DNA from 3 places in the Nonomuraea sp. NPDC049714 genome. Region 2 is predicted to be linked to each of the others. Evidence: riboswitches for the same ligand, from Rfam matches in the RefSeq annotation. Region 2 holds a riboswitch; each other region holds the start of a gene.

Region 1 (5,812 bases), on a different contig from region 2:
GCCGCAGGTCGAAGTCGACCCCGGAGGCGCGGGCGACGGGACCGCTCACGCCGTACTGCATGATCTGCTCGTGGGTGAGCACGCCGACACCCCGGGTGCGGGCGACGAAGATCTCGTTGTTGAGGATGAGGTTCTCGATGTCGGGGATGCGGCGCCTGGTCTCGGCGGTGGCCTCGGAGACCCGGTCCAGCCAGCCGAGCGGCAGGTCCTCCTTGAGTCCGCCGACCCGGTTGAACATGTAGTGCATGCGCCCGCCGGAGATCTCCTCCATCACCGCCTGGATGCGCTCGCGCTCGCTGAAGGCGTAGAAGACGGGCGTGATGGCCCCCAGCTCCAGCGGGTAGGAGCCGAGGAACATCAGGTGGTTGAGCACTCTGTTGAGCTCGGCCAGCAGGGTGCGCGACCACACGGCCCTGACCGGCGGCTCCATGCCGAGCATGCGCTCGACGGCGATGACCACGCCCAGCTCGTTGGCGAACGCCGACAGCCAGTCGTGCCGGTTGGCCAGGACCAGGATCTGCCGGTAGTCGCGGACCTCGAACAGCTTCTCCGCGCCCCGGTGCATGTAGCCGATGATCGGCTCGGCGGTGGAGATGCGCTCGCCGTCGAGAGTCAGGCGGAGCCGGAGCACGCCGTGCGTCGAGGGGTGCTGCGGGCCGATGTTGAGGATCATGTCCTCGGTGGCCAGCTCTTTCGCGCCCGCTCCGATTCCCACTACGCGTTCCGTCATAAAAGCAATGCTGCCACCGGGCGCAGTGGTGATCCAGCGCTGGGGCAGGTCAAGGAACGGTATGCGGGTGCATCCCTTAGCCGGTCAGGGGGAGTAATACCGGAAACGGGGGAGAAATCATCATGAAAAGGGCTGTGTACGACATAGCTGCCCTGATCGCCAGGGTGGTCGTCGGAGTGATCTTCGTCGCGCACGGATGGCAGAAATGGCAAGGCGGCCTGGGTGCCACGTCCGAGGGGTTCGCCCAGATGGGCGTGCCGCAGCCGCAACTGGCCGCCGCGTTCAGCACGGTCGTCGAGACCGTCGGCGGCGCCCTGTTGATCATCGGCCTGCTGGTGCGGCCCGCGGCGCTGCTGCTGCTGATCGGCATGATCGGGGCGATCGCGTTCGCCCACTGGAACAACGGGGTCTTCGTCCAGGAGGGCGGCTGGGAGCTGGCCGCCGCGCTGGGCTCGGTCGCGCTCCTGCTTCTGGCGCTGGGGGGCGGCAGGCTCGGCCTGGACGGCATCATCCACGGCATCTACCGGAAGCGCGCGCAGCGGCGCGCCGCCGAGAAGGCGTCGGCCGGCCGGCCCGCGCCCGCCCACCGCGAGGACACCCAGCCGGTCTACCGGGACGAGCAGCCCGGCTACCGGCCGGAGCGGCCTCCGAGGGAGGACACGCAGCCGGTCTACCGGGACGACACCCAGACCGGATACCGGGAGGACGCGGGGCCGGGGCCTCAGGACGAGACGCGGCAGCACCCCGTGCCCAGGCAGCCGTCCGGGCACCGGTCCGACGCGCTCAGCGAGGAGGACATGCGGGACGTCAACGCGCTGATCGGTGACGAGCAGCGCAGGCCGCCGAAGCCGCCCAACCGCTGATCCGTCACCGCGCCACGAGGTCCCGCAGCGCCTCGACGAGCCGGTCGACGTGCTCCTGCGTGGAGCCGATGCCGATCGAGGCCCGCACGGCCGAGGCGGTGTCGTCCTCGCAGCCGCCGTCGGCGGTGCCGAGCAGGTGCCGCACGAACGGGTGCGCGCAGAACTTGCCGTCCCGCACCCCGATCCCGTACTCGCCGGACAGCACCTCGGCGACCTGGCGGGCGGAGTGACCGTCGACGGTGAAGGAGACGATGCCCACCCGCGGGTGGGCGGGTCCCCACAGTGACAGCTCCCGCACGCCCGCGATCGAGGCCAGACCCGCGCGCAGCCGCGCGACCAGGCGCTCCTCCTCCTTGACCAGCGCCGTCCAGCCGGTGGCGGTGAGGGCGTCGCAGGCGGCGGCGAGCGCGATGGCGCCCAGCACGTTCGGGGTGCCGGCCTCGTGCCGGGGCTCGGGGTCGTCGTGCCAGTCGGCGGCCTGCCCGGCCTGCCCGACCGAGCGCACCGCGCCGCCGCCCTTCAGGTACGGCTCGCCGTCCGCCAGCCAGTCACGGCGGCCCAGCAGCACCCCCGCGCCGAAGGGGGCGTACAGCTTGTGCCCGGAGAAGGCCACGTAGTCCAGGTCGAGCGCGGTCAGGTTGATCGGGCGGTGCGGCACGAGCTGGGCGGCGTCGACCAGGATGCGGGCGCCGTGCCGGTGCGCGATGTGGGCCAGGGCCGCGATTGGCCACAGCTCGCCGGTGACGTTGGAGGCGGCGGTGACGACGAGCAGCTTGGGCCCGTCGACCCCGGCCAGCGCCTCGTCGGCGGCGCGGACCGCCTCGCCGGGGAAGGCGGGCGGCGCGAGTCGTACGGTCCGCTTCCAGGGCAGCAGTGAGGCATGGTGCTCGGTGTCGAAGACGATCACGGTGGTGTCGTCCGGCAGGCAGCGGGCCAGCAGGTTGGTGGCGTCGGTGGTGTTGCGGGTGAAGATGACGGCGTCGTCGGGGCGGGCGCCGGCGAAGGCCCGTACGGTGTGGCGGGCCTGCTCGTAGCGGGCGGTGGTGAGCTGGGAGGCGTATCCCGCGCCGCGGTGCACGCTGGAGTAGGCCGGGAGCGCTGCCGTGACGGCCGCGCTGACCGGCTCCAGACAGGGGGCGCTGGCGGCGTAGTCGAGGTTGGCGTAGCCGACCAGCTTGCCGCCCTTGACGGGCACCTCGAGGTCGGCGCCGAGCACGGCGGGGATGGTCCTGCCCTGCCGGACGGGGGCGGCGGCCTGGTCCTGCTGGGGAGCGTTGCTGAAGATCGTCAACGTGGGCACGGCGAAACTCCTGAGGTCGTCGGACCCCTGGAGACCACGGAGCCCGCGCTTGCCCGCCACACCTCGTGACGGACCAGGTCTTCACCCGGGGCACCCCGCCGCGGACGCGAGGGTTGCCGGCCAGCGAGCCGGGGCTTGACGCTGGCACTCATGACCTACGTCAGGCACTATAACCGACACCCGCCCATGGAAGGCAACCCCCGCCTTTAGGATGCACTTGTGCGCTTTGATCCCTGGAATCCCGATTTCGTGGCCGACCCGTACGGGGTCTACGCCGAGCTGAGGCAGCAGGCCCCGGTCAGCTTCTTCGAGCCGACGGGCCAGTGGCTGATCGCCCGCCACGCCGACGTGAACGCCCTGCTCAGGGATCGCCGCCTGGGCCGGTCCTACCTGCAGGTGGCCACGCACGAGGAGTTCGGCCAGGAGCCGGAGCCGGAGTTCCAGGAGCCGTTCTGGCGGGTGATCAGGGCGGGCATGCTCGACGTCGAGCCGCCGGTGCACACCCGGCTGCGCCGCCTGGTCTCCAGGGCGTTCACCCCGCGCATGGTGGAGTCGCTGCGCCCCCGCGTGCGGGCCATCGCGGGCGGCCTGGTGGACGCGTTCGTCGAGCGGGGCGGCGGCGACCTCGTCGCCGAGGTGGCCGAGCCGCTCCCGGTGACGGTGATCGCGGAGATGCTCGGCATCCCCGACGCCGACCGCCACCTGCTGCGCCCCTGGTCGGCTGACATCTGCGGGATGTACGAGCTCAACCCGGCCCCCGAGGCGCAGCACACGGCCGTCCGGGCGGCGTCGGAGTTCGCCGGCTACCTCAAGGAGCTGGCCCGCGAGCGGGCGGCCCGGCCCGGTGACGACCTGATCAGCGCGCTCGCCCAGATCGACGAGCTCACCGAGGACGAGCTGGTCGGCACCTGTGTGCTGCTGCTCAACGCGGGCCACGAGGCCACGGTGAACGTGACGGGCAACGGCTGGTGGTCCCTGTTCAGGAACCCGGCCGAGCTCGTACGCCTGCGGGAGGATCGCGGGCTGCTGCCGACGGCGATCGAGGAGCTGATGCGGTGGGACACGCCGCTGCAGATGTTCGAGCGCTGGGTGCTGGAGGACATCGAGGTCGGCGGGGTCGTCATCCCGCGCGGCGTGGAGGTCGCGCTGCTGTTCGGCTCGGCCAACCGCGACGGGGAGGTGTTCGGCGACCCGGACCGGCTCGACGTGGGCCGGGTGGACAATCCGCACATCTCCTTCGGCGCGGGCATCCACTTCTGCCTGGGAGCGCCGCTGGCCAGGATCGAGCTGATCGAGTCGTTCGGTGCGCTGATGGACCGCGCGCCGAAGCTGGAGCTCGTCAGGGAGCCGGTGTGGAAGCCGGGCTACGTCATCCGGGGCTTGGAGTCGCTCGACCTCAGAGTGGCCTGATCCACCGGCCCTGATTCACCGGCTTTGACTGAGCCAGCCGAATCCCCCCAAACCGGACGAATCGATCAGCTCGGCCTCCTCCGAGGCCCGTGCGAGGGACCTGAGATAACCGCGCGCGTTGACCCGGGCCAGGTCGAGCGGCGGGCGTGTGCCGGTGATCCCCAGAGCACGCAGCGCGACGCGTTGTGTGGACAACGTTGTGGATATCGCACCGGCCCGCCTGCCCGCCTCGGCGCACGCGTCGAGCGCCACGTGAGCGGTGATGTCGCAGGTCCCGTCGGGGACGGGCATCACCACCGCGCCGTCGCGGTATCCCGTGAGCGTGCCGCAAGGGGGACGGTTATCCACAGGGTGTGCATAATCCACGGCGATCGCACGACCCCGTTCGAGCCGTGCCAGGACGGTCGCCCAGGCGGCGTCGCGCGGCCACCCGATCTCGGCCCGCGCGCCGGTGCCCGACAGCGGCCACCACCGATCGAGCCACTCCCGATCGGCGTCGGTGGGAGGGTCGCCGAGCCGTTCGGCGCCGGTCTCGGTGTCGACCAGAACGAGCCGGGGCCCGTCGCAGGTCTGCTCGGCGACGTCCAGCGGGATGTTGTCCAGCCACTCGTTGGCGATGGCCAGGCCGTTGATCCCGGCGGGGACGGTGGCACGCCAGTCGATCTCCGGTGGCAGGCCCGGCGGCCGCGGGGACAGGTCGACGGCCGTCACCCGGAGTCTGCTGCGTAGTTCGGGGTCGGCCGCGCCGAGCACCCGGCCCACGAGCACCCCCTCGCCGGCGCCGATGTCGACCAGGTCCAGCTTGCCCGGCATGCCGAGCTCCGCGTCCACCTGCACGAGCAGGGACAGCACGGCCTCGGCGAACACCGCCGAGGCGCTGACCGAGGTGCGGAAGTGACCTGAGGGCCGTTCGCGCAGGTAGAAGCCGCTCTCGCTGTACAGCGCGCGGTCGATGGCGGCGCGCCAGGTGAGCCACATATTAGAAATATCTCACGATACACAATGCGTTACTTTGTGACTACACAATGTGCAGGAGTTGCTCTATCGTTAACTCGTTGTTACCGAGTGACTGCTCACGGTAATTCGAGTGGTGGCTCATCCCTGCGGCTCTGCCGCATTTCGAGAGGAGCTCTCGTGTCCAAGAAGACCATCGTCGTGGTCGGTGCATTCGCCATGCTCTCGCTGGCCGCACCGGCTCAGGCCGGCATCGTCCCCGGCCACAACGACGTGCTCTCCGAAAACGCCGTCACCGTGCCCATCACCGCTCCCATCAACGTCTGCGGCAACTCGGTCGCAGCCCTCGGTCAGGCCGTCTCCGGTTGCAAGGGCGGCTCCAGCGTCCGCTGACGCATGAAGGGCTCGGACCGGCCGATGACCGGTCCGAGCTCGACGAGTGGCCGCCGATCGGCGGTGGTGGCCACCGGTGCACCTCCAAGAGGTTCGCGCACTGTGCGGGCGTCGGGTCCTGCGACTCGGCGCCCGCTGCCATGCGATGAACCCCTCTCCTCA
Region 2 (5,812 bases):
GCTGCGGAAGGCTGTGTGCATGGTCGGCTGGACCCCTTCTCATCGGCAGTGGATGAACGCTCGCGAGAGGGCCGCGAACGGCGGCCACAGCGGCGCGACGGATGCCGTCGACCGCTCTGGCTACACGGGGTGATTTTAGCGATACGCACTGTTGATCGCCGACCGTATGCGCAACGTTGTGGCCCGCCATTCGCTGTCCGGGGCTTTGTGGCGGGTTTGTGGGTGAAGGTCAGCTGCGGTCGAATTCGTGGGCTTTGACGCCGTTGAGGAAGGCGTCCCATTCGGCCTGGGTGAAGAAGAGTTTGGGGCCGTCGGGGTCTTTCGAGTCCCGTACGGCGATCAGTGTGTCGTCATGACCGGTGTCCGCTAACCCGGAGGTCAGCTCTGCGACTTCGACGCAGTTTCCGCCGTTGTCACCGGAGAAGGTTGACTTGCGCCACCGTGCCTTGCTCAGGTCCATCGTTCCTCCGCTGTCCTCTTGATGAGCTCAAGCGACATGCTCAGCGGCAACGCCTCGGTGCGGATGGCCTCGAAACGCTCGATCGCCGCCGTGACGTCGTCCTGATCGTTGGTGGTCAGACCTCGGACGGCCGTCTCCGCATACAGTACGTCGATCCCGCCCTCCAGTGTCGCGAGGGCGAAGCCGTCGGGGCGGACGAGCCGATCGCAGTTCGTTGGCAACTGTCAAAACGCCAGGATGTCCTGGCGTTTTGACAGTACAGCGTCACAAGATGAACGGTGAGAGGTGATGAAGGGCCTTGGCTGCCGCATCTACGACTGCGGTCGCCGCTGGAAGGTCGTCGCGAACGCTGTCCTCGTCGATCCAGGTCGTCGTAGTCGGATACTCGCTTTCGTGCCGAGTCGTACGGATACGGTCGACCGGGCGGAGGATCGCTCCCATGGATGCGCCGAACTGCGCGCGGGCGGCATGCTGAACCGCTAGGTGGCCACCGGTCGTCGTGGCACGTAGGCCCTGGATCTGGAGGAGCGCCGCCAGGGACTTGCGAACCGCGTCATGGAGGGCCGCGTATGCGAGATGCGGATCCGTGCGGGCGAGAGCCTGGGCGCTGAGTAGGTGTTACCTGGCGGTCGACAGCATCCGTTCGGCGAGCTCGGTATCCGCGACCACCTGGGTGAGCTCGCGCCGCTGAAGCATGCCGACGATCTCGTCCCTCCCACGGGCCCAACTCACCATCAGCTGTCTCCGAGGAAGAGGGGCACTGTCACCCGTGGGCGGTTGTGGAGTTCACGGATGAATCCGTCCTCGTTCGCCTGCCATCGGGCGCTGGTGATGATCACAGTGTTGACTTCGCGCGCGAGCCTGGACCTTGCCCGTGCCGTGGCGTCGTGGAGATCGTCGCGATCGGGACGGCCGATGACGAGAAGGTCGATGTCCACCGGGGCGGGGCCCGGCTCTCCACGCATGCGTGCCGCCCACGAGCCGAAGACAGCGGCTTCCTCGATCCCTTCGATGTGGGCTAGTTCCTCGGCGAGGACCTGTGCGGGGCCCAGAGTGATCGTGACGAGGTCCCGCAACGGCTCATAAAAGGGGGCCGTCTGGTTGGCCCGCACCAGTTTGGTGCGCCCTACGTGGCGACTGGTCAGGATCCCGGCTTGTTCGAGCTTGAACACCTCGCGGGTCATGGTGCCACTGTCGGTCCCGATGGCCTCGGCCAACTCGGTGACAGACTGCTCCCCGCCACCCACGTACGTGTGCGTCAGAACCGCACAAGTGATCTGGGAGCGGAAGATCGGGAAGATCGGGGGCGGTGGTCGCTGCATGCCTGGATCCTTTGCCAGAAGCATGCGTGATGAAGTGATCACGCTCCGTAAATTACTGTCAAAGAGCCAGGATATTCTGGCTCTTTGACAGGATAGCTCTCCGTGCGCTGAAAGCGGTCGTGTGGTTGCTCCTCTGAAACCGTGCAGGCGGTCCTATGTCACTGTGGCCCTCGAAAGGCCGATGAGGCTGTTCTCTTCTCGATCATGTGGCGCTTGAATGAGCGGCGAAGGTCTGCTTGGGATGCCGAAAGTCAGGGGGTTGGTTAGCCCCAGGGGGCGCAGATGACATAGACGGTTCCGTTGGCTGAGTTGGTTGCCCTGACTTCCCAGCCTCGTGGATCTTTGGACACGCCGAATACGGGAAGGCTCTGGTAGGCGTGGCCCGCACCGTTGTTGATCTTGTAGCCACCGCCGGTCGCGGACTGGCCGGGGTCGCACATGGCCGCGCCGGAGCCGCCGATGATGGGAGCCTCCTTCACTTCGGCCCCTCTCACTCCTCCGGGATCACCCTTCTCACCCCTGGGTCCCTGTGCTCCCTGGAGCCCCTGTTCGCCCTGGGGGCCGGTCTCCCCCGCGTCGCCCTTGAGGCCTTGCGGGCCGGTCTCCCCCGCTTCGCCTTGGGGCCCGGCGGGGCCGCTGTCACCCCTGGGCCCTTGCTCGCCCTGCGGTCCAGCGGCTCCCACCGGGCCGGCCGGTCCTTCGGCACCCCACTGGACGGCAACCTCGGTGAAGAGACACCCGGCTCCCGGGTCGACTATCCGAGCAACGCGGGTGATCTTGCTGACACAGGCATGAACCTGAGGCGTGGCAGACGAGGCGGTAGCCATACCTCCTATCGGTAACAGTGCTGCCGTCAGCGCACCCACTGATGCGAGCGTGGCCAGGCGCCTGCTCTTCCCGACGTCCATAGCGACTTCCCTTCTTGGGGCGATCTGTGCTGTTGACATCGATCCGCCCTCTGACGGGACGGGCCGGTGTCTCCTTTGGATCATGTCGCTGGACTACCGTCAAGATCGGAATACGTACCGGAAGTCGCTGAGCTGCCGGCCTCGGAGCTCGTCACCACCGCCCTCACGCACGGCGCTGTCGGCACGAGCGTCACCCGAATGAGGAGGGTGATCAAGTATCAACCCGGCGACCGGTCCCTTAGTGCCTGTTCCGCAGAAGTTCCTGAGGAGGACGAGTGGGCGAGGCGATCCTGAACGAGTCGCTGCCGTTCCGCCGATAGGCGGCGAACATTCATGGCCTGCTGCAGAAGTTCAGCATCGAACCCGTGCACGCTCATGTGGTCGAGGAGAGGTTCATATCGATCAGGGCGATCTCGCAGGAGTTCTGTGACCAGCCGTAGTTCCAGGCGAACCACGGGGATACGGTGAGAGCCACACTCGACCAGGACGTAGTGCCGCCATGGGCCGCGGCCGACGCATTCCATCCCGTCTGAGTCGGCTTGCTTCTCAACGGTGCTCATGCCCACGTCCACCCCGTCCACGTCGTAATTGACGTAGTACTGCGAAGCTTCGGGGAGCCAAGATGCAGCGTGAAGGCAGGGAAACGATGAGAGAGCGGCGGCAAACGTGTCCACGTTCTCTCGTTGAGCCACCAAGAGGTCGATGTCTCCGACCGGCAGGTGGACGCCCTGCAGAAGAGCAGCGCTAGTGCCGACCACGCGATATGCCGGACTGGGATCCACGGCTTTCAGAGCAGTGAGCGCCGTGGTCAATGCGGTGGTCACGTCCGCCAGTTGGAGAGATGGTTCGCCGCCGCCCATAGTGATCAGCTTATCGATCATGATGCACAAGAACAGGCTTCCGGAAGCCTCAACTCAGCAGCTCTTGCTATCTCTAGACGACGCGCCCCCGGAGCGGAAGGTCACCGTCCATCTCGGTCCTTCGTGCCCATCGGGCCGGCGTCGCCCCTGTCCCCGTCTTCACCCGCGGCGACGGGCCCTAATGAGCATGGTCCAGGGTTTCTGCTGCGGCTTTATTAATTGTCGCTGGATGACTCTGCGACCTCCTGAGCTGTGAGCGGGAGGAACAGGAGATCGGGCCGCTGGGTGTTTCTCTCGTGGGTGTGCTGGGGGAGGGGGCGGCGACCGTGCGTGCGTACGCGGGGCGGAAAGAGGTGCACAGCTTTGTCATGGATCGGTGACTTCGAGGCGGGCGTGCAGGGACGACTTGACGGCGGGCCATTCGGTGTCGATGACCGAGAACATGGCGGAGTCGCGTAGCTGCCCCTCCTCACCGGGGGCCCACGATGGTGACCAGTTGCGCAGCACGCCCTCGAAACAGGCGCCGAGGCGTTCGATCGCGTGGCGGGAGCGTTCGTTGCGGGCGTCGGTCTTGAGGTCCACGCGGGTCACGCCCAACGTCTCGAACGCGTAGGTGAACAGCAGGAGCTTCGCCTCGACGTTGATCCCGGTGCCCTGGGCCGAGGCGGCGAGCCAGGTCCAGCCGATCTCGATGGCGCGGAGCTCCGGTCGGGCCGGCCAGGTGCGCGGGTTCCAGAAGGCGGTGCAGCCCACCGCCATCCCGTCCGCCACTCGAACCTGGGCGAAGGGGATCAGTCCCTCGCGTTCGCGGGCGAACTGCGCCGCCAGGTAGGCGCCCATCTCGGTGGCCCGTGGCACCAGGGTGTAGGCGTAGGAGGAACGATCCTCCTCTGCCGCCCGTACGAGATCCGCCGTGTGACCCGCGGTGAGCGGTTCCAGTCGTACGAGCGATCCGTGGAGCACGGGAACGTCAAGCCGCGGCCGCATGGCTCTCCTCATCGTTCCTGGCATTGGCACCTTCGCGCAGGCAGGTTGCCGGATCGTCGCCGGGCCAGGTCCCTCGGATCCTCTGGATGAAGCCGCCATCCTCTCGGCCGTCCGGGGATCACGTCAAGAAGGCCCGGTCGTGCGGGGCGGCGCACGACCGGGGATGGCTATCGGCAGGCGACTCGGTACGCGTCCAGTTTCAGTTTCTTCTTCAGCGAGTTGAAGTTCTGGGCGTTGGACTTGGTGCAGAACTTCGAGGTGGGCAGCTCGTACTCGACCGTGAACACCGCCTTGCCCGCCGCGACGAACCGGTCGTAGCCGTAGTCGCCGTTCTGCTTCGTCGTGCACTCCTTGTACTGCCAGCACTGCTCGTTGAGCGCCCAGTCGAAGTACGGCAGCAGCGCGGGGATCTGGGCGAGGTCGTTCTTCAGACCGGCGGACAGGCCGCGGGTGTGGGCCTCGTTGGCCAGCCATGCGTTGTAACGCAGCTGGTCGGCGGCGTCGAGGTCGAAGCCGGTCTCGTTGGTGTAGCCGTCGACGTTGTCGAACTCGACCGCGTCGAAGCCCTTGGCCTTGCACATGTCCAGGCGGGCTCGCATGACGTCGCCCAGGGCGCCGGTGTACTTGCGGATGTCGAGCCAGCGCTCGCCCTCCCACTCCTCGTCGAGCGGGTCGCCGAGCACCGAGGCGGGGAAGTCGCCCTCGTCCTTCCGCCAGTCCTCGTACGATCCGGCGCTGATGTAGCAGACGACCTTGCGGCCCGCCTTGGTGGCGTGCAGGCGGCGCACGGTCGCGGCCGTGGCGTCGAAGCCGTCGATGTCGTACATCGTGACATCGCTGAACGGTTCCTTGGGCACGGACGCGAGCTGCCACTGCCAGCTCGTCCTCAGCGCGGGCCGCCAGCAGCCGGGACAGGGGACGGGGGCGGGCAGTTCGACCTTTTCGGAGGCGGCGGTGGGCGCGGGTCGCGCCTGTGTCCGGGTCTCCGCCTGGGCCGTCCCGGTCAGTGCGACGGTGCAGAAGGCGGCCAGCGCCGCGATCAGATGCCGGGGAAGTCGCATGCTCTGCCTCTCGCTAGGGGGGACTCATGATCTCAGCCTCCCGCGAACAGGCCGTTCACTTGCTGGTTCGCCGCTGTCAGGGCGGTCTTGGCGTCCTTCTGGCCGAGCCAGACCTCGTCGAGCGCGGTGCCCACGATCTGGTTGATCTCGTCGCCGTGGTCGCTGACCGGCAGCAGGAACGTGCCGTCCTTCGCCTTGGCCTCGTCCACGAACA
Region 3 (5,812 bases), on a different contig from region 2:
AAACGCCGAATCTTGCCCGATTCATCGAGAATGCGGGCGCCAATCCCCGGGTAGTCGGAGTCGAGCTTGGCGAGCACGTCACGCAGGGTCGCGCCCTCTCCACTCACCTCCGCGCTACCGCCGGTGTAGGTGCGAAGGATGGTGGGAATCCGCACAGAAACACTCATGAATAAACCTCGCCTTTCCTGATTGTCAGACAGTCGCGCGGAACGCGTCGAGAGAGGGCCGGATCACGGCCGTGGGCTGGGCGTCGTCGGCGATGACGTCGAGCGTCTTGAGCCCGTCGCCGGTGTTGAGCACCACGGTCTCCAACTCCGGGTCGAGCCGCCCGGTGTCGACGAGCTTCTTCAGCACGCCCACCGTGACGCCGCCCGCCGTCTCGGCGAAGATGCCCTCGGTCGAGGCCAGCAGCTTGATCGCCGCGACGATCTCGGGGTCCGTGACGTCCTCCACAGCGCCGCCGGTGCGGCGGGCGATGTCGAGCACGTAAGGGCCGTCGGCGGGGTTGCCGATGGCCAGCGACTTGGCGATGGTGTCGGGCTTGACCGGCTGGACCACGTCGTGGCCCGCCTTGTAGGCCGTGGACACCGGCGAGCAGCCGAGCGCCTGCGCGCCGTAGATCTTGTACGGGCCGTCCTCGACGAGCCCGAGCTCGATCAGCTCCTTGAAGCCCTTGTCGATCTTCGTGAGCTGAGAGCCGGAGGCCACCGGGATGATGATCTGCTCGGGCAGCTTCCAGCCGAGCTGCTCGGCGATCTCGTAGGCGAGCGTCTTGGAGCCCTCGGCGTAATAGGGCCTCAGGTTGACGTTGACGAAGCCCCACTTGTCGCCCATCGGGTCACCGATGAGCTCGGAGCAGAACCGGTTGACCTCGTCGTAGGTGCCCTCGATGCCGACGAGCCTGCCGCCGAACACGCGGGCCATGGCGATCTTGGCCTGCTCCAGCCCCGCGGGGATGAACACGCAGGCGTCCAGCCCGGCCCTGGCGGCCGCGGCCGTCACGGCGCCGGCCAGGTTGCCGGTGGAGGAGCAGGACAGGGTGTGGAAGCCGAAGTTGCGCGCCGCCTCGACGGCGATGGCCACCACCCGGTCCTTGAAGGAGTGGGTGGGGTTGCCGGAGTCGTCCTTCACGTGGAGGGACCTGATGCCCAGCGCCTTGCCGAGGTTGCCCGCCTTGACCAGCTTGGTCCAGCCGGGGTTCATGTTGGGCTTGGTGGCGACGTCGGCCGGCACCGGCAGGAGCGCGCGGTACCGCCAGATGTTGGCCGGTCCGGCCTCGATGGAGGCCCGGGTGACGTTGCCGAAATCGTAGGCCGCTTCGAGCGGCCCGAAACACTCCGAACAGGCGAAGCTCGGGCCGAGCGGATAGCGGGTGCCGCACTCGCGGCAGGAGAGAGCGACGGCGGGACCGAAGTCGAGCGACATGAAGCGAGGCCTTCCCTCATCTTCGCCCGTGGCCACCCTGACCACGGACCGGAATTGGCACCTAGTCCCGGTCGGCCTCGCCAGGTCGCGAGTCACAAGCCGGGAGGGTTGCCGGGGCTTCGCAGGGCCGGTCCCTCCACCCCTCTGGATGAGCAATATTCAGTTGTTGCTGCTGACCGGACTCTACCCAATCAATCGCGTGACCTGCCCGGTCATCTCAGCATGCGAGATATGAGGTCTCATCGGTAGTCTTCGCCCAGCGCCGCCTGGACATATTTGCGGGCCTGGTGGATACGCGACTTGGCGGTGCCGAGCGGGATCTTGAGCTGCTCGGCCACCTCGCTGTAGTCGAGCTGGACGATGTCGCGCAGCACCAGCGCCTGGGCCAGATCGGGCTTGTCGGCCTCCAGCGCCTCCATGGCGTCGAGCAGGTCGAGCCGCGATCCGGCGATCACGCTGACCCGGCGGACGTCGGGCTTCTGCATGGGCAGCTCGTCGGAGGTCTGCTCGGCCGACCTGCGCTTCAGCGAGCGGTAGGTGGTGCGCGCGCAGTTGGCGGTCACGATGTGCAGCCAGGTGCTGAACCTGGCCCGCCCCTCGAACCGCCCGATGTTGCGCGCGACGGCGAGCAAGGTGTCCTGCGCCGCCTCCTCCGCGTCCTGGTGGTAGGGCAGGATGCGGGCGCAGTGCCGCAGCACGTCCGGCTCGATCCTCCGCAGGAGTTCGCCGAGTGCGCGATGATCTCCGACGGCGGCGGAGCGGGCCAGTTCCTCGGTTAGCTCATCAAGCGCCATAGCTGGGATCCTAAGGTCGGAGGGAGCTTTAATGAACAGCATCCTGCTCGCCTCGAACAGAGGCCCGGTCTCGTTCACCGTATCCGAGGACGGTGACCTGACCATGAAACGCGGTGGTGGCGGGCTCGTGTCGGGCCTGTCCGGCGTGGCCAAGGACGAGGGTGTGCTCTGGGTGTGCGCCGCCCTGTCCGACGGCGATCGGGGCGCCGTCCGCCAAGCCCCCGGCGGCAGACTCGACCACGCCGGTTACGAGACCGGGGCGCTGCGGATGCTCGAGATCGCGCCGGCCGTCTTCCACCGCGCCTACAACTCGGTGGCCAACTCCACCCTGTGGTTCGTCAACCACCTGCTCTACGACATCCCCAACGCACCCCACTTCGGCACCCGCTTCCAGCGCGACTGGGAGTCCTACCGCGACTACAACGGGGCGTTCGCGCTGGCGCTGGCCGAGGAGGCCGGGCACGGCGCGCGCGTGATGGTGCAGGACTATCACCTGACGCTGACCCCGGCGATGCTCCGGGCCGAGCGGCCGGATCTGCGCATCGCGCACTTCAGCCACACCCCGTGGGCGCCGCCGGAGTACTTCTCGCTGCTGCCCGACGAGGTGGCCGGCGAGGTCCTGGAAGGCATCCTGGGGGCCGATCACGCGGGCTTCCTCACCCACCGGTGGGCGGGGGCGTTCATGGACTGCTGCGAGGCCGTGCTGGGCGCGCGGGTGGACCGTGTGGACCGTACGATCACGCATGAGGGACGGGTCACCCGCGTCGGCGTGCACGCGCTGGGCGTCGACGGCAAGGCGCTGTGGACGCGAGCGGGCGAGCCGGACGTCGAGTCCCACATGGCGGCGCTGCGGGAGCAAGTGGGCGAGCGCCGGCTCATCGTGCGCATCGACCGCACCGAGCTGTCGAAGAACATCGTGCGCGGCCTGCTCGCCTACCGCGAGTTCCTGGCCGCCCATCCCGAGTGGCACGGTCGCGTGGTGCACCTGGCGTTCGCCTATCCCAGCAGGCACGACCTGCCCGAATACCGCGAGTACACCGCGTCGGTGCAGCGCTGCGCGCAGGAGATCGAGGACGAGTACGCCACGGAGGACTGGGATCCGCTGATCCTCAACGTCGAGGACGACTATCCCCGCTCCCTGGCCGCCTACCGGATGGCGGACGTGCTGCTGGTCAACCCGATCCGCGACGGCATGAACCTGGTCGCCAAGGAGGGTCCGGTGCTGTCGCCGCGCTGCGCGCTGGTGCTGTCCCGCGAGGCGGGCGCGGCGGCCGAGCTCGGGCCGCACGCGCTCATGGTGAACCCCTACGACATCAGCGGCACGGCCGGCGCGCTGCACCAGGCGCTGGTCATGCCGGAGGAGGAGCGGGCCCGCCGCCGCGAGGGGCTGGAGTCGGCCGCCACCGCGCTGCCCCCGCAGAAGTGGCTGGCCGCCCAGCTCGACGCGCTGGGCTGAGCGCGGTCAGTTCCAGTCGGCGTTCCGGAGGGCGGTGGCCAGCCCGGGGGTCTTCCAGGTGTCGACGACGAGGATCTTGGTCTTCGGCAGATACCACTCGCGCGTGGTGAAGCGGGTGCTGGTGGCCTTGCCCGAGTGGGTCCGGCAGCGGGTCTGGAACTCGTGGTAGGCGGCCTTGTGGCCGGGCCCGACCTGGCGCAGCCCCTTCTTGTGCGGGCCGATCTTCTCCACGCGCAGGAGCTTGCCGTCGACCGGGCACCGCTGCACGTCCGAGGCGGGGTAGTAGCCGCCCCGGTCCACGTTGTACGGCCCGAACCCCTCGGCCCCCAGCTTGATCGCCTTCGGCCCGAAGATCCAGAAACCCTTGCAGTCCGTGGTGAAGAAGCCGCCCTCGGGGTGGGCGCACTTGCCGGTGACGACGTGGATCCAGTCGGTGCCGCCGCCGTGGATCCGCCACTTCATCGGCAGGTAGAGGGTCAGGCCGTTGCGCAGTTTCAGCTGGTGGGCGGGGGCGGCAGTGGTGGCGGTGGCGGCGGCGGGCGCCATGAGGACGGCGGCCGCGGCCACCGCCACGACGGCAAGGGATCGCTTCGACATGAGGCGACCTTAGAACGAGGCACTTGCAAGCCACTCACGATCGACTGAAAGCCGTCGTCAGCTCTCTCAGCAGCGCCAACACCCCGTCAGGGCCGTCCACCACGATGTCCGCCCGCTCGGCCAGCGCGGTCACCTCGGCCGAGCCGCTGCAGACCGTCACGCCGGGCAGGCCGGACGCCCTGACCGCGTCGAAGGCGGCCAGATCGCCCAGGTCGTCGCCGGCGAACAGCACGGACCTGGCGGCCCGTTCGGCCAGGAACAGGCTGAGCGCGTGCCCCTTGTCCATGCCCGGCGGCCTGAGCTCCAGCACCAGCCGGCCCGGCTCGACGACCAGGCCGTGCTTCTCGGCCAGCTTGGCCATCGGCTCGCGCAGCGCGGCCAGCGCGCCTTCGGGGTCGGCGTCGCGCCGGGTGTGCACGGCCACCGCGCGGCCCTTGTCCTCGACCGTCACCCCGGGCAGGCCGAGGGAGTCGAGCAGCAGCGGCAGCTCGGCCTCGGCCCTCGGCACTCCGGCCGGGGGCGGTGGGGCGGAGATCTGGCCGTTCTCCCACCGCTCGAACCCGTAGTGGCCGAGCACCACCAGGCCCGGCACGCGCTCCAGCCCGGGGCCCAGCTGAAGTGCGGTGGCCGCCGGCCTGCCGGTCACGATGACCACCGCGTTGACGTACGCGCCCAGCTGGGCGAGGACGGCAGGCGCGTCGGGATGGACGCGGGCCGTCGCGGGGTCGGCCACGATCGGGGACAGGGTCCCGTCGAAGTCGAGCCCGATGACGGCGCCCGTCGGATCTTTCAGGATCGCTTCCATACCAGGGATGTTCGTCACGCGCCTGCCCTACCCAGCGTGTCAGGGACGCATGCCGAAGCGCCTGGCCGCGCGCTCTCGCTGGCGGTCGGCGCGGATCCTGCGCAGGCGTTTGACCAGCATCGGGTCCTGCTCCAGGGCTTCAGGTCTGTCGATCAATTCGCCGAGCAACTGGTAATAGCGGGTGGTGGAGAACCCGAAGGTCTCCTTGATGGCCTGCTCCTTGGCGCCCGCGTAGCGCCACCAGTGGCGTTCGAAGGCGAGGAGCTCGAGCTCGCGGTCCGTGAGGGGCTGTCGATCGGGTCCTGGGGCAGCACTGTCACCGCCGGCCGGCGCAGTGTCCATGGTGTCCTCCTCGGGAAGGGGCGCGCGAGCACCGTAGAGATTGGCGGCGCACGCGGCCCGTCGCCATCGTAATGTGCGTGGTGCGGCTGTTCATGGCGTATCGGGAGACGTACAGTCACCAGGTGTGACCTCTGTCATCACGCTTCTCACCGATTACGGGCTGGAGGACGGCTACGTCGCCGCCTGCCACGGAGTGATCGCCACGATCGCGCCGTCGGCCCGGGTGATCGACGTGTGCCACCTCGTCCCTTCTGGTGATGTACGGCGCGGTGCGGCGATTCTCGCCCAGACGATCCCGTACCTACCCAGCGGGGTGCATATCGGCGCGGTCGACCCCGGGGCGGGCGTGGCGCGGCGCGCGGTGGCCGTGGAGGCGGGCGGCAGCGTGTTCGT

What was found. A riboswitch is a leader RNA that binds a small molecule or an ion and turns the genes downstream of it on or off. The one in region 2 is predicted to bind S-adenosylmethionine.
Positions count from the first base shown of each region.
Region 1: linked by a shared signal. The riboswitch ahead of ACIBQX_RS40005 (aminotransferase class V-fold PLP-dependent enzyme) and the one ahead of ACIBQX_RS14690 (GNAT family N-acetyltransferase) in region 2 are both predicted to bind S-adenosylmethionine.
Region 3: linked by a shared signal. The riboswitch ahead of thrC (threonine synthase) and the one ahead of ACIBQX_RS14690 (GNAT family N-acetyltransferase) in region 2 are both predicted to bind S-adenosylmethionine.

Region 1 covers NZ_JBITLM010000013.1:285,692-291,503, forward strand. The annotation lists gene ACIBQX_RS39995 (NADH-quinone oxidoreductase subunit D) at 1-730, opposite strand, end outside; gene ACIBQX_RS40000 (DoxX family protein) at 853-1,593, shown strand; gene ACIBQX_RS40005 (aminotransferase class V-fold PLP-dependent enzyme) at 1,598-2,893, opposite strand; SAM riboswitch class IV at 2,934-3,049, opposite strand; gene ACIBQX_RS40010 (cytochrome P450) at 3,113-4,303, shown strand; gene ACIBQX_RS40015 (SAM-dependent methyltransferase) at 4,319-5,281, opposite strand; gene ACIBQX_RS40020 (chaplin family protein) at 5,438-5,650, shown strand.
Region 2 covers NZ_JBITLM010000003.1:309,880-315,691, reverse strand. The annotation lists gene ACIBQX_RS14720 (hypothetical protein) at 1-21, opposite strand, end outside; gene ACIBQX_RS14715 (DUF397 domain-containing protein) at 230-460, opposite strand; gene ACIBQX_RS14710 (Scr1 family TA system antitoxin-like transcriptional regulator) at 451-681, opposite strand; gene ACIBQX_RS14705 (hypothetical protein) at 1,195-1,824, opposite strand; gene ACIBQX_RS14700 (hypothetical protein) at 2,046-2,261, opposite strand; gene ACIBQX_RS14695 (hypothetical protein) at 2,909-3,571, opposite strand; gene ACIBQX_RS14690 (GNAT family N-acetyltransferase) at 3,917-4,537, opposite strand; SAM riboswitch class I at 4,543-4,630, opposite strand; gene ACIBQX_RS14685 (endo alpha-1,4 polygalactosaminidase) at 4,705-5,598, opposite strand; gene ACIBQX_RS14680 (ABC transporter substrate-binding protein) at 5,631-5,812, opposite strand, start outside.
Region 3 covers NZ_JBITLM010000028.1:6,264-12,075, forward strand. The annotation lists gene ACIBQX_RS50080 (MoaD/ThiS family protein) at 1-167, opposite strand, end outside; gene thrC (threonine synthase) at 193-1,425, opposite strand; SAM riboswitch class I at 1,439-1,580, opposite strand; gene ACIBQX_RS50090 (RNA polymerase sigma factor) at 1,665-2,219, opposite strand; gene ACIBQX_RS50095 (trehalose-6-phosphate synthase) at 2,251-3,675, shown strand; gene ACIBQX_RS50100 (hypothetical protein) at 3,682-4,272, opposite strand; gene otsB (trehalose-phosphatase) at 4,307-5,077, opposite strand; gene ACIBQX_RS50110 (DUF3263 domain-containing protein) at 5,117-5,419, opposite strand; gene ACIBQX_RS50115 (S-adenosyl-l-methionine hydroxide adenosyltransferase family protein) at 5,544-5,812, shown strand, end outside.